2 regions of the Mesorhizobium sp. M1143 genome follow, and region 2 is predicted to be linked to the other one. Evidence: predicted binding sites of a transcription regulator. Region 2 holds the regulator's gene; the other holds the start of a gene.
What was found. The regulator LexA, encoded in region 2, represses DNA repair genes until DNA is damaged. The targets are predictions, from matches to a motif close to TGTTCNNNNTGTGTTCNG.
Positions count from the first base shown of each region.

Region 1: NKH35_RS06270 (YifB family Mg chelatase-like AAA ATPase) is a predicted target of LexA. The motif match lies at 2,327-2,344, and genes of this name have one in related genera.

Region 1 is NZ_JAMYMJ010000005.1:88,379-95,989, reverse strand. It holds gene NKH35_RS06285 (glycosyltransferase family protein) at 1-447, opposite strand, end outside; gene NKH35_RS06280 (glycosyltransferase family 2 protein) at 522-1,049, opposite strand; gene NKH35_RS06275 (glycosyltransferase) at 1,126-2,190, shown strand; gene NKH35_RS06270 (YifB family Mg chelatase-like AAA ATPase) at 2,439-3,971, shown strand; gene NKH35_RS06265 (malate synthase G) at 4,180-6,351, opposite strand; gene NKH35_RS06260 (hydantoinase/oxoprolinase N-terminal domain-containing protein) at 6,484-7,611, opposite strand, start outside.
Region 2 is NZ_JAMYMJ010000025.1:59,108-66,718, forward strand. It holds gene kynA (tryptophan 2,3-dioxygenase) at 1-511, shown strand, start outside; gene kynU (kynureninase) at 617-1,864, opposite strand; gene NKH35_RS18090 (GntR family transcriptional regulator) at 2,033-2,797, shown strand; gene lexA (transcriptional repressor LexA) at 3,003-3,800, shown strand; gene NKH35_RS18100 (ComEC/Rec2 family competence protein) at 3,794-6,250, opposite strand; gene arr (NAD(+)--rifampin ADP-ribosyltransferase) at 6,357-6,773, opposite strand; gene gltX (glutamate--tRNA ligase) at 7,235-7,611, shown strand, end outside.

The sequences.
Region 1 (7,611 bases), on a different contig from region 2:
TGCAAAAGCCGCAGACAGTCCGATCAGGTCGACCAAGGTCCTGCGCATTGAGTGGCGGGAGATTAAATGCGCCAGTCCCGGCGCCACTTCGCACCAACGATTGGCCAGTGCCCGCCGTATCGCTATTTCAGTATCAGGCGACATCCTGCCGAGGCCAACTCCGGTACCCAGGATGCGCCCGTCCGCCCAGCCATTGCCGCCGTGAAGCCGATAACTGCCAAGAGCCCGCCCAATCCTCACGGTTCCGCCGATCATATGGGCGGCACGAGCCATATAACCATCGGCACATATCTTTATTTCGTCCGGATCGGATGGACGCATGATTTCAAGCGGAGCTCGACGAAACATCATCCCCGATGTGGTTGACCAAAACCAACCCACGGTACCCCGATCAATAAATAATAATGTCGGGTCAGCTTCGGTGTCGACATGCAGGTAGCCGCTCATTTTCGGCATCGATCGCGGGTCGTTCAGGTGGAATACGGGATGACCGCCCGCAAGCAGGTTGCCGGCCGTATCTATCACCACCTCATCGGAGCTCGACATTGCCGCGATACGGTTTGGCTGAGATGCGCTCTCACATGGCATTCTATGAAGTCAGGATGCCAAGCATCGTCACCGTCAAGAAAGGAGATCAGGGGCCCGGCTGTCGCGTCAAGCCCGGTCATCATTACTGTCAACTGCCCGCCATTTTGCAGTCGGGGCAGAAAGCGGAAACGACTGTCGCCAAGCTGGGACAGACACTCTTCAATCCTTCGGCGGGAACCGTCGGTCGAAAAATCATCGACCACCACGCATTCGAACGCAGTGTATGTCTGCGCCGCTACGGATCGGATCGCAGTGTCGATGAATGCCTCTTGATTGAAACAGCCTACGCAAACGGATACGGTTGGTAGCGCGATGTGAGAACCAGCTCCGCTTGGGACGATGTTTTCTTTCAAGAGGCGCTTCTCCGTACACCAGTTTTGATCGCCTGAGATATTCCGTCGATCAAATGGCGGTGTTTCTTTGCCAAATTTCTCTCTATCGAAGCGAGTTTTTCTCCGCACTCAAGATCGCAATTGCCGCATGTTGACCCTACAGCACGGGTATCGCCCTCCTACCAAATTCGAGATTGTCAGAGCCATGCTGCGTCATGGCCACAACCTCAGAAAAGGGCACCCTTCCGCGAAGTCGCAACCTGCTCTTCAGGCCAGTTTGCTGTCGGACGATCCGTTCATATCCTATTCGGGAATGTCCGGTACGCCGCTCGGATTAGCAAGTCATATGCCTTTCCGTCCACGCAGCCACCGCGCCTGGTTTCTCATCTCGCCAACCTGGTCCATCGAAAACAGTGCTAGCGTCAAAACCATCCGGACCTATGCCGTTCTGCATAGACTCAAGAACCCCCGTCACTCGCTAATCTTCCTATCCAACACTCAGGCAGAGGCTGATCTGTTGAACCAGTCCGGCGAGGCCGCCGTCCTGCACAACAAGACGTCAACAACCTCCGAACACATATTCAGGCCTCTCGATGACGTCCCTGTAGAATTTGATGCAATCTACAATGCGCAACTGGCTCCGTGGAAGCGCCATGACTTGTCGCTTGGCATCCAGCGTTGCGCATTTGTCTTCTATCGAGATTCAAGCGGATCCTCCACGACGGAGTCGGAAAGAGCGCGAATAAATCGGCATAGGGAGCTCGCGCCGCATCACGTCTTTATCAACGAGTTTGACGGCACCGGCAAGCCTGTCCGATTGGCACCGGCTCAGGTGAACACGCATCTAAATCGTGCAGCCGTGGGAATCTGTCTCTCTCACCTTGAAGGACCAATGTTCGCAAGCACGGAATATCTTCTCGCGGGGCTTCCAGTGGTCACGACGCCGAACCATGGCGGCCGAGACCTTTATCTGGATGATGACTATTCGCTTACAATTCCACCCGATCCTCGATCCATCGCGGAGGCTGTCTTAGCGCTGAAGGAGCGACGAATTCCCCGGGATTACATTCGTTCGCAAACTTTGAAACGAATCGAACGAGACCGCGGGCGGTTCATAGACCTTGTAAACGAGATTTTTCTGGAGAGCGGCTCTTCGCGCCGGATCGCCCTGCCTTGGCCTTTCAGATATCCTGTCATGGAGTGGCTTCCACCGCAGGTCGCGATCGATCGATCGCTTTCAGGTTCGGTCGATGCCTTCATCACCGCTTAGAAGCAACACCCTCAGATTGCCGAAGGGCCTAGTCGCCTTGTTAACGCGGTCGAGGAGGCGGAGCAGCCGTTCCATTTTGCTCAACCATCTTCCGTTTTTGCAACCGGCACAGCGCGCTGCAACCACAACGAATGCATGTTCCTGTAATGTTCTTGCCTTGGCCTGAAATCTATGGTTGTCTTGTCCTGACGTCGCTCGCGGTCTGAACCACAAGGCCGAGGCGAGCTGATATCCGGGGGCAGAGCAAGATGGTGGCGCGGGTTCGCACGGTTGCTTTCCAGGGCATCGAGGCCGTACCGGTCGATGTCCAGGTGATGATCGCGCCGGGCAAGGTCGGCATGCAGATTGTCGGCCTGGCCGACAAGGCGGTGGCCGAAAGCCGCGAGCGGGTGCAGGCGGCGCTGCACGCTTCGGGCCTGTCAATGCCGTCGAAGAAGGTGACGGTCAACCTGGCGCCTGCCGACCTGCCCAAGGAAGGGAGCCATTACGACCTGCCGATCGCGCTCGGCCTGATGGCGGCACTCGGCGCCATTCCGGGCGATATGCTGGCGTCTTATGTCGTGCTGGGTGAATTGTCGCTCGACGGCACCATTGCCGCGGTGGCCGGCGCGCTGCCGGCGGCGATCGGCGCCAATGCCGAGGGAAAAGGCCTGATCTGCCCGTTCGGCTGCGGGCCGGAAGCGGCCTGGGCGGGCAAGGATTTCGACATATTGGCGCCGCGCAGCCTGATTGCCATCGCCAATCATTTTCGCGGCACGCAGGTGCTGTCGCGGCCCGAGCCCGGCATCCATGTCTCGGCGCGCGACCTGCCCGACCTCTGCGACATCAAGGGCCAGGAAAGCGCCAAGCGGGCGCTGGAAGTGGCGGCGGCCGGCGGCCACAATCTGTTGATGGTCGGGCCTCCCGGCTCGGGAAAATCGATGCTGGCGCAGAGGCTGCCTTCAATTCTGCCGCCACTGGCACCGAAGGAACTTCTTGAAGTCTCGATGATCGCCTCGGTGGCCGGCGAGCTCGGCGAAGGCAAGCTCACCGACCGGCGGCCGTTCCGCGCCCCGCACCATTCGGCTTCGATGGCGGCAATGGTCGGCGGCGGCATCAGGGCGCGGCCGGGCGAAGTATCGCTTGCCCATAACGGCGTCCTGTTCCTCGACGAGTTTCCCGAATTCACGCCGCAGACCTTGGATGCGTTGCGCCAGCCGCTGGAGACCGGCGACTGCATGATCGCGCGCGCCAACCACCGCGTCACCTATCCAGCGCGCATCCAGCTGGTAGCGGCGATGAACCCGTGCCGTTGCGGCATGGCCGGCGAGCCCGGCTATCGCTGCCTGCGCGGTGAACGCTGCCGCACCGACTACCAGGCGCGCATCTCAGGCCCGCTGCTCGACCGCATCGACCTCAGGATCGAGGTACCGGCTGTCTCGGCCGCCGACCTGATCCGGCCCGACCGGGCGGAGAAGAGCGCGGCGGTCGCCCAGCGCGTGGCGCGCGCCCGCACCATCCAGCGCGAGCGGTTCGAGCGGCTGGGCGTCACAAGCGCCACCACCAACGCCCATTGCTCGCCTTCTGTTATCGAGGACATCGCCGCGCCGGATGCAGCCGGCCTGTCGCTGCTTAAAGATGCCAGCGAGAAACTCGGCTTTTCTGCGCGCGCCTATCACCGCGTGCTTAAAGTGGCGCGCACACTGGCCGACCTCGACGCCAGCGAAACCGTCGGCCGCATTCACCTGGCCGAGGCGATTTCCTACCGCATGATGTCGGAGCGGGTGGCGCAGGCGGCGTAACCCTCCCCCCTTGAGGGGAAGGTGACCGCGAAGCGGCCGGGTGGGGTCGCCGAAGAATGCTCGATCTTTTTTTTGAAGCCGAGCCGAGAAAGGGCCTCTGCGATGACATTGCTTGTAGTGCCGTCCGAAGGGAGTCGCCGCACTTCACGCAGGACCCCACCCGGCCCTTCGGGCCACCCTCCCCTCAAGGGGGAGGGAAACGCAGGCGCTAATTCGCCCGCTCTTTCGCCTTCAGCTCCAGCCTCCGCGCGTGAAGCACCGGCTCCGTATAGCCGTTCGGCTGCTCGCGACCCTTGAACACCAGGTCGCAGGCGGCGTGGAAGGCGATGGAATTGTCGAAATCGGTGGCCATCGGGCGGTAGAGCGGGTCGCCGACATTTTGGAGGTCGACGATCGCTGCCATGCGCCGCAGCGAATCCATCACCTGAATTTCGGAGCAAACCTTGTGGTGCAGCCAGTTGGCGATGTGCTGCGAGGAGATGCGCAGCGTGGCGCGGTCTTCCATCAGGCCGACATCGTTGATGTCGGGCACTTTCGAGCAGCCGACGCCCTGGTCGATCCAGCGCACGACATAGCCCAGAATGCCTTGCGCATTGTTGTCGAGCTCGCGCTGGATCTCGTCGGGGGTCCAGTTCGGCCGCACCGCCACCGGCACCGACAATATATCATCGAGCTTCGCCTTCGGCCGGCTCTTCAGCGCCGCCTGGACGGCGTGGACATCGACCTTGTGATAGTGCGTGGCGTGCAGCGTCGCCGCTGTCGGCGACGGCACCCAGGCGGTGTTGGCGCCGGCCTTGGGATGGGCGATCTTCTGTTCCAGCATCGCCGCCATCAGATCCGGCATCGCCCACATGCCCTTGCCGATCTGGGCATGACCGGCGAGCCCGCATTCGAGCCCGATGTCGACATTCCACGCCTCATAGGCGGAGATCCAGGCGGCCTGCTTCATGTCGCCCTTGCGGATCATCGGCCCGGCTTCCATCGAGGTGTGGATCTCGTCGCCGGTGCGGTCGAGGAAGCCGGTGTTGATGAACACGACGCGCTCCTTGGCGGCGCGGATCGCCTCCTTCAGGTTGACGGTGGTGCGCCGCTCCTCGTCCATGATGCCCATCTTGATGGTGTTTGCCGCCATACCGAGCAGCGCTTCGACGCGGTCGAAAATCTCGACTGCGAAGGCGACTTCCTCCGGCCCATGCATCTTCGGCTTCACCACATACATCGAGCCCGTGCGGGAATTCATCCGACGCCCGTTGGCGCCGACATCGTGCAGCGCGATCAGCGCCGTCATCGCCGCATCCAAGATGCCTTCCGGCACCTCGTTGCCATCGCGGTCGAGGATGGCCGGATTGGTCATGAGGTGACCGACGTTTCGCACCAGCATCAGCGAGCGGCCAGGCAAGCTCAGCGCGCCACCACTGGGCGCGGTCCAGGCGCGGTCCGGATTGAGCTTGCGCGTGAAGGTTTTGCCGCCCTTGCTGATTTCCTCCGCCAGATCGCCCTTCATCAGGCCGAGCCAGTTGCGGTAGACGATGACCTTGTCCTCGGCATCCACCGCCGCGACCGAATCCTCGCAGTCCTGGATGGTGGTCAGCGCCGATTCCAGGATCACGTCGGCAATGCCGGCCGGGTCGGTGCGGCCGATCTGGTTGGTGCGGTCGATGAGGATCTCGATGTGCAGGCCGTTCTGGACCAGCAGGATGGCTTCCGGGTTGGCACCGTCGCCGCGATAGCCGGCAAATTGTTTCGGGTTGGCCAGCGTGGTGCCGCCGGCGCCGGCGCCGAGCCGCAAGGTGCCACCCGAAACCGTCAGCCCGTTCACGCCGGCCCATTTGCCCGAGGTGAGCGGCACGGACTCGTCCAGAAAACTCCTCGCCCAGGCAACCACCTTGGCGCCGCGCACGGGGTTGAAGCTTTTACCCTTCTCGGCGCCACCGGTCTCGGCAATGGCGTCGGTGCCGTAGAGCGCATCGTAGAGCGAGCCCCAGCGGGCATTGGCGGCGTTGATCGCATAACGCGCATTCATCACCGGCACCACCAGCTGCGGCCCGGCAACGCTGGCGATCTCGGGGTCGACATTGTCGGTCGACACGGAGAAGGCCAGCCCTTCGGGCACGAGATAGCCGATCTCACGCAAGAAGGTTTTGTAGGCCTCCATGTCGATGGCCGCGCCATTGGCGCGGTACCAGGCGTCGATCTGTTCCTGCATGGCGTCGCGTTTGGCCAACAGCGCCCGGTTCTTCGGCGCGAGATCATGGACGATGGACGAAAAGCCGTTCCAGAAGGCGTCGGCGGCAATACCGGTCCCCGGCAGCGCTTCGCCGACAAAGTCATGCAGTTCGCGGGCAATCCGCAATCCGGCGATCTCGACGCGATCGGTCATCAGGGCTTCTCCAGATGAAAGGCTTTGCGGCCTTTGGCATGTCAGGGGTGAAGGGTCAATTCAGCTTAGGGTGAAGGCGGGGATTTTGAAGCTGCTGATCTCCCCCCAAGGGGACCCCAAGGGGGAGATTACCTAAACCGCAATCCTCGGCCGACCCGATGCAACCGCCACCACATGCGCTTCGATAAACATCCGTTGGGCCTCAACGGTAGACACCTTGAACTCGGTCGAAACGTCGATCTCGGCATTATCCGTGCCGGCATCCTTCGCCCGCTCGGCTACGATCGCCCGCACATCAGCCTCCGCTGCCGCGATCGCCTTGGCCTCGTCCGTGAAGTCGCGCACCGTTTGCCCCGACGCCAAACGAAACAAACCTTCCTTAGGCTGGCTGACGCGGGCTTCGGCCGAGACGCGGACCTGGCCGACGACGGCGCCGAGTGCGTTGGCGACGTCGGTATCCTCCGGCACCACGCACTCATTACCGACCAGCTCGGCCAAGCCGGCATAGTGCAGCGGCGCCGAGGCGCCGAGGCCGATGACCGGACGATCGAGCGCGACGCTGAGCCTTGCGATGCCGGGATGGGAATCGACGGCGCGCTGCACCAGCGCATGCGCGACGGTGGCGGCGCCATCCAGCCCGTCTTCGGCAAAGGCGGTCTCCAGAATGTATTCGGCCGACCAGCGCGTCAGCGTCAGCAGCACCCGTTCGGAAATCACCTCTGGAGACGGCGCGATGTACTGGCCGCGGCCGTCGCGCTTGCGGGCAAACAGTTCGGCGCCGAGCCGGGCCGCAAGCGGGTCCCAGTTGGCCTGCTTGCCGAGCACATGGGCGGCGTCCGAAGGGGTGAAGCCCGAGATATGCACAAGACCGCGCGAGACCAGCCGGTTCAGCGTGGCGTTCTGGGCGTTCGAGGTGAGCAGCCTGTCGATGGCGAGCGGCACGGCACCAATGAGTTCATACAGTTTCGCCTCGGGCGCGGTCAGGCCGGCGGCGAGCCTGTCCGGCACGCCCGTGCGCAGCGCAAAGCGGCCGTCCATGCGGCCGGGGTTGGGCGCCCTGAGCTGGCGCTCGAGCTCCGATGTCACGGAAACACCATGCATCATGCCGGCCAGCGCCAGCGGCACCAGGCGGCGCGGCCCGAGCAGGATTTTCGGGTTGAGCGCGCCATCTTCCAGTGCCACTTCGGAATCGCCGCCGAGGCCGAAAGTGCGCATGGCGACCGCCTCGACCATGGTGCGGAAGCCGCCGACGGTGGCGCC
Region 2 (7,611 bases):
CACCGAGTTTCGCGACGCGCTCGGCCAATCCTCGGGCTTCCAGTCGTGGCAGTACCGCGCCATCGAGTTCATGGCCGGCAACCGCAACCTAGCCATGCTCGGGCCGCACAAGCACCGGCGCGATCTTACGGACAGGCTGGAAGCGATCCTGGCCACGCCGTCGCTGTACGACGAGGCGCTTCTGCTTTTGGCGCGCAATGGCTTCGACATCGGCGCCGATGCCGGGCGCACGGACTGGCGCGAGACGCGCGGTGAGAACGAAGACGTGCTGGCTGCCTGGCAAACCGTCTACCGCGACCCGCAGCGCTACTGGATGCTCTACGAACTGGCCGAGAAGCTGGTCGACTTCGAGGATTACTTCCGCCGCTGGCGCTTCAACCACGTCACAACGGTCGAGCGCATCATCGGCTTGAAGCGCGGCACCGGCGGCACCTCAGGCGCCTCCTATCTGAAGAAGATGCTGGAGGTCGTGCTGTTTCCGGAGCTCTGGACGGTCCGCACCCGGCTCTAGAGCATTTCACCGTTTAACGGAAACGGCGAAATGCTCTAGCTCTTTGATTGACGCAATTTCGGACGGAAAACCGCTTCACACTTTTCCTGAAATTGCTCTGGTTTCTCACGTAACCGCGGTCTTCACCGCGAAGCGGGCGTCCTGCCAGGCGCCGGTGCGCAGAATATCCTCCAGGACTTCGACCGCCTGCCAGACATCGCCATATCCGACATAGAGCGGCGTGAAGCCGAAACGGATGGTCGACGGCGCCCGGAAATCGCCGATCACGCCGCGCTCGATCAGCGCGCGCATCACCTGATAGCCATGCGGATGGAGGAACGACACCTGGCTGCCGCGCTGGCTGCCGTCGCGAGGACTTTCCAGTTCAAGCCGGTAGGCGCCGCATCTGGCTTCGACGAGCTGGATAAACAGGTCGGTCAGCGCGATGCTTTTTCTGCGCACCGCCGCCATATCGACGTCGTTCCAGATATCGAGCGCGCCCTTGAGCGCCCGCATCGACAGCACCGGCTGCGTTCCGCACAGGAAGCGGCGAATGCCGCTGCCGACGGCAAAGCCCTGCTCGAAGGCAAAGGGCCGCGCATGGCCCCACCAGCCGCTGAGCGGCTGGCTGATATCACCATGGTGGCGCTCGGCCGCGTAGATGAAGGCCGGCGAGCCCGGGCCGCCATTGAGGTATTTGTAGGTGCAGCCGACGGCGAAATCGGCATTGGCACGGTCAAGTTCGACCGGCAAGGCGCCGGCCGTGTGGCAGAGATCCCAGATGATCAGCGCGCCGGCGTCATGTGCCTTGCGCGTCAGCGCCGCCATGTCGCGCAACTGGCCGGATTTGTAGTTGACGTGGTTGACCAGGATGACGGCAACGCTGTCGTCGATCAGCTCCTCGATTGCGGCCGCGTCGACGCCCTCCAGCCGCAGCCGCGTTCCCGGCCGGGTCGAGGCGACGCCTTCGGCCATGTAGAGGTCGGTCGGGAAACTGTCGCCCTCGGCAACGATGACCGACCGATCCGGCCGCATGCCGAGCGCTGCGTGCAGCAGCTTGTAGATGTTGATCGAGGTTGTGTCGCAGACCACCGTCTGCCCATCAGCCGCGCCGATCAGTCGCCCGAGCTGATCTCCGAGTTCCACCGGCATGTTGAACCAGCCGGCGGTGTTCCAGGCGCGAATGAGGTCGTGCGCCCATTCCTGCGTGGCGGCCTGCTGCAGTTCGCTGAAGACGACCGCTGACGCGGCGCCCAGGGAATTGCCGTCGAGATAAATCACGCCTTGCGGCAAGACAAAGCGTTCACGCATGGAGCGCAGCGGATCGGCGGCATCCATTGCTTCGATTGTAGCGAGATCGGGTGTCGTGCTCATGATCCGGCGCCCCTCCATGGACAAACGCGCGCGGCGGAGCCTGCCGCCCAAACATGCCGGCGATCTTGAGTGGTCGCCCTTGAACTGTCAAACATTATATATAATTCACCCATTGAAAGGCTTTGATATATAATGATCCGCCCGAGCGTTTATGTCTGATGGATCACGATGCTGGATGACGAGCAGACCTCGAAGACGGAAGTGGCCTATCGCCTGCTCAGGCGCGATATTCTTGCGACCCGGCTGGCGCCTGCCGCGCCGTTGAAGCTGAGCACGCTGCGCAACACCTACGGCATCGGCTGGACGCCGTTGCGCGAGGCGCTGTCGCGGCTGGAGGCGGAACGGCTTGTGACCGCCATCAGCAACCGCGGGTTTGCGGTCGCTCCCGTCTCTCGGGCGGAGCTCGAGGATTTGGCGCGTGCGCGGCTGGTGGTCGAACTGCCCCTGCTGGTGGAATCGATCGAGAAGGGCGACCGTGAGTGGGAAGACGCGGTCGTTGCCGCCCACTATCGTCTCTCACGGTGCGGGTCTGTTCTCGACGATCCATCGGATGATGCGGTCGACGCGTGGTACGAAAAACACGATGCCTTCCATGCGGCGCTGCTCAGTGCCGCGACATCCAGCTGGCTGCTGCGCTTCAATGCAACGATTTCCGACCAATTGCATCGCCATCACCGCTTTCTGGGTCTGGCCCCGACGCTGCGCGCCGCCGCCGGCCGCACGGACGGACACCGGAAGGCCGTGGCGGCCCTGCGCGACGCCGTGGCGATCGAACACCATACCGCCCTGATGGAAGCGGCCCTCGATCGCGACGTCGAACGTGCGAAAACTCTGATGACCGCTCACATCGGCTACACGCTGCGGGTCTATGCCCAGAGAGAACCCCGCGCGGATGCTGCGCAGCCCCGTCCGAAAAGGAAGCGGCGATCGTAGCCGACGACGCAGGGCACTTTGTCTTCGTTTCACCCCGTTGCTGGCAACTGGGCGCAGGCGGCGCTCGCAGCGCCGAACGTTACGCTGAACAAAACGTCAACACATTCATTAAACTTTAAAAGGTTGCGGAACACAACTGGAACAGATAGTGTTTGTTCTGGGTTTGTTTTTTCTGATTCTGGTTTCAGAACCCTTGGGGGCCGCGATGCTGACGCGCAAACAACATGAGCTTCTGATGTTCATCCATGAACGCCTGAAGGAGAGCGGAATCCCGCCGTCCTTCGACGAGATGAAGGAAGCGCTCGACCTCGCCTCCAAGTCCGGCATCCACCGCCTGATCACGGCGCTTGAGGAGCGCGGTTTCATTCGCCGGCTGCCGAACCGGGCGCGCGCGCTGGAAGTGCTGCGGCTGCCCGACTCGATCGCACCAGGCCTCAACGCGGCGAGGAAGTTTTCGCCGAGCGTCATTCAGGGCAGTCTTGGTCAAGCCGGCCAAGGGCAAGGCGGCCAAGGACAAGGCGGGATGGGCCAAGGCGGGATGGGCCAAGGCGGTCTCGGCCGCCAGATCAAGGCGGGCTCGCCGTCGCGTTCGATGTCTGCCGGCAATGACGATGCCGTTTCCGCGATTTCAATCCCGGTGATGGGACGCATCGCCGCCGGCGTGCCGATCGACGCCATCCAGCATCAGACCCATTCGATCTCGGTGCCGCCCGACATGATCATGGGCGGTGAACACTACGCGCTCGAGGTCAAGGGCGATTCGATGATCGAGGCCGGCATTTTCGATGGCGACACGGTCATCATCCGCAATGCCGACACAGCCAGCCCCGGCGAGATCGTGGTGGCGTTGGTCGACGATGAGGAAGCGACCCTGAAACGCTTCCGCCGCAAGGGCGCCTCGATCGCCCTGGAAGCCGCCAACCCGGCCTACGAGACCCGCATTTTTGGACCGGACAGGGTGAAGGTGCAGGGCAAGCTTGTCGGATTGATCCGGCGCTACTGAGCCGGCTTGGGTTTGTACTTTTCACGCTGGTTGTAAGGCGGCAGGCCGCGCGCGTCGCGGGAGAAGCGGCGTTGCTCGTGCCAGGGGCGATACGGCTTGTCGACGGCGAACCGGATGGTTGGCGCTGCCGCTGCCGATTGCGGATCGAAGAAGACGGCGGCGCTGCCGTCGCGGGCCAGCTGTTTCTTCGTCACGACCAGGACCAGCGGGTCGCGGCACGGATTGTAGGCGGTGGCGTCATCGATGACGATCAGGCTCGCGAAGGCACAGGCCGGCCGCGCCGTCTTGCGGTCTTTCGCAAGAGCTACAATGGCTCCGGAAGGGTGTCGAGCGATACAGAGATCGCCGGTGCAATAGAAGGGCGAGCCGGGCGGCAGATCGAGCGGATCGAGATCGAACCGCGTATCTGTTGCCTCGAAAATCTCGGGCGGGATAATGGTTTCGGCCCGCAGCGCCCGTTTCCAATTGTCCGTGGTGAATTCGTTGGAGCGTTCGCGGTTGAGGGCGAGTTCGCCGCCACCGATCTGCATGGCCACCAAATGTGCGTCCTCGGATATGAGCACGTCGGGCGTAAGCACCTGCGGCACCGTCAACAGGCCGGCCAGCGCGAAAGGCACGGCCGCCAGCCTGAGCCAGGTGGTGGCCATGGTGGCGATGACGAGGGCGACTGCCACCAACAGCACCGAGCGGATGGAGATCAGCCCGACGGCGTCGACCGGCGAGCGCTCGGAAATCCAGGCCGATATAGCGATCATCGCCATCAGACCCTTGCCCATCACATAGAGGAACGGCCCGTCGGCGCCGAACGGCATCGCCAGTGCGCTGAGCACGGCAAAGGGCATGACGATCAACGAAACAATCGGCATCACGGCCAGATTGGCGATCAGGCTGAGCGGCGACACACGCTGAAAATGCCAGATGGCGAACAGCAAGGTTGCACTGCCGGCGATGATCGAGGTCATGGCGAGGCCGCCCATGGCCAGCGCGAATTTTCGCGACAGGAAGCCGACGAAGGAGCGCTTTGCCAGCGGCGTTCTCACCTTGTCGGCGCGGTAATCGGCCCAGCCGGCATAGGCGCCGACAAGGGCGGCGGTGGCGGCAAACGACATCTGGAAGCTGGGACCGACCACCTCGTGCGGCGACACCAGGATGACGGCAATGGCGGAGATCGCCAGATTGCGCATGGTGAGTGCGGCGCGATCAAACAGCACGGCGACAAGCATGACCGCCAGCATGATGAAGCTGCGCTCGGCGGCAACCACGACGCCTGAAATAACGAGATAGGCGGCGATCGAGACAAGCGCTGCCGCGGCCGCATATTTCTTCACCGGCCGGCGCGAAGAGAAAACGGGAAACAGCGCAAAGGCGCCACGCAGCAACGCCATGATGGTGCCGGCAACCAGCGCCATGTGCAGGCCGGAGATGGAGATGATGTGGTAGATGCCGGTGCGCCGCATCGCTTCGTTGACCTCGTCCGGGATGCCGGCGCGCACGCCGACAATCAGCGCCGCGGCAATCTCGCCTTCGGCGCCGCCGATCTTGCCCCTGATATGGTCGGCAATGTTTTCGCGCGCGTTCTCGATTGCCGAGGAGAGCCGTGCGGTCAGCGGCGGCGGTCCCTGCGTAGCAATGGTTTTCGGATTGCCGAGAAAGAAGCCGCTGCCGCCGATACCGGTGAAATAGCTGTCGAAGGAGAAATCGTAGCTCTCCGGCCGCACCGGACCGGTCGGCGGCAACAGCCTGGCATAGCCGGTGATCAGGGAGCCGGCGGTCATATCGGCGGGAACGGTCCGCGCCGAGAGCCTGACCCGCTCCGGGGCGTAGCGCAGCTCGGGGTAAGCGGTCGAAACCACGTCGAGCGTCAGCCTGATGCGGCCGCTTTCCATCTGTTCGAGACTGACGACGCGGCCGGTCAGCCGTGTCTGAATCTCGGAGCCGAGCATCTGCGTTCCGGCGCGCCAGGTCTCGACCTTGGCGGCGACGACGCCGAGCGCGCACAGCATCGCGGCCATGCAGAACAGATGCGTCCTCGGCCGCGATCGCGTGGCGACAGCGCAACATGTCGCCAGCACCACAATGGCGATTGGCTGCGCAAAGCCCGGCTCGCCGGCCAGCGAGAAGTAGACGATGACGCCGGCTGCCAGGAAAACCGGGACCAGCAGGAAGGCGACGCCCCGGTCGAGCTCCGTGTCGGCAGCCACGGCAAGGCTGCGGCGGAGCGCGGGCCATGACGGGCGGCGAAGCCGTCTGCGCAGTCGGGCGATAGATCCGGGCGCTGTGACTTGCGCCGGCAACGCGTCACCGGGCAGCGCGGGCGCTATGCCGGGATGCGGCTCAGGCAGCGCGAGGGGCAGCGGCTCGGCATAGGGACTATCGGCAAACAGCGAGCGTTCGCTGACGCTTGCCTCGCCGCCTTCGCCTTCCTTCGTGCCCCGGCCACGTCCAGCCATCGGGTCTGCCCCTTGCGCCCCAGACCTCCTATGCTACATGAACGCGCAAAGCGCGAAAGTCCGTGCGGTCGCATCCACCGCGCCGGAATTGACCCGCCAAGGACGCTCAATCCTCAATCATATCCCGGCCCTCCGCCCTCAGGCGAGCAAGCCCATCGTGCATTGCCTTCAATTGTTCCGGTGTATGACCCTGCCATTCAGCGAGCTCCCCCAGGATGAGCAACGGATCACGGGAGCGGTAGGATTTCGTCGGATTGCCGGGAAATTTTTTATCGGTCAGGTTAGGGTCATCCATAAAAAACCCTGTCGGCTTTACGATGTAAATCCTTTGACGACCGTCACCCGTTGCAAGCTCTGCTCCCCAGATGGCGGCTTCCAGTGTCTGGGTGAAATAGATCCATGACAGTGGTTTACCTCTGAAATTGGAAGGGTGGCCGACGCTCAGCAGATCCCCGGGTTTCAAATCCGCCCGGGTACCATGGTAGAACGGATCACCCTCCGTATGGTCGGCGTTGCTGGTCATCGGGAGCCCTTCTTTCAATCATTCCTCCTTCGTGGCGAGACCGGACCGCACACAGTTGCTGTGTTCACGATAATGATTGCAGAAGGTCAATATGCGTGACCAAGCCAACGCTGTCACGGCGGCGTTGTAGTCGGGCAGTGCCGCATTCGTGAAGAAATGTCCGCTCGTCAGAGGGGGCTACCACCGTCGCAGCGATGTTCCAGGCACTGTGACGGACGCTGCAGCCGAATGAAACCCAGACATTGACGCTGCTGCCAAATGAGGTTGCGCGGAGGTGCGAACAGATTTTGTGCTACAAGGCTCCGGCGCCCGTTGACGCAACCGATAATTGCCGACGTGCCCCGGCCTCGTCCAGCCATCGGGTCTGCCCCTTGCGCCCCAGACCTCCTATGCTACATGAACGCGCAAAGCGCGAAAGTCCGCGCGATCACGCCCCGCTTTCCAAACTTCCCGAGAGTTCCATGTCCGACACGGTCGTCACCCGTTTTGCCCCCTCGCCCACCGGCTATCTGCATATCGGCGGCGCGCGCACGGCGCTGTTCAACTGGCTGTACGCCAAGCACACCGGCGGCACGATGGTGCTGCGCATCGAGGACACCGACCGCGAACGCTTCAACGAGGCGGCGACACAGGCCATTCTGGATGGGCTGACCTGGCTCGGCCTTTCCTGGGACGGTGAGGCCATATCGCAGTTCGAGCGCGCGCCGCGCCACCGTGAGGTGGCCGAGGAGCTGGTGCGCCTGGGCAAGGCCTATTACAGCTACGAGACGCCTGCCGAGCTCGAGGCGATGCGCGAGGCCGCACGCGCCAAGGGCCTGCCGCCTCGCTACAACGGCCA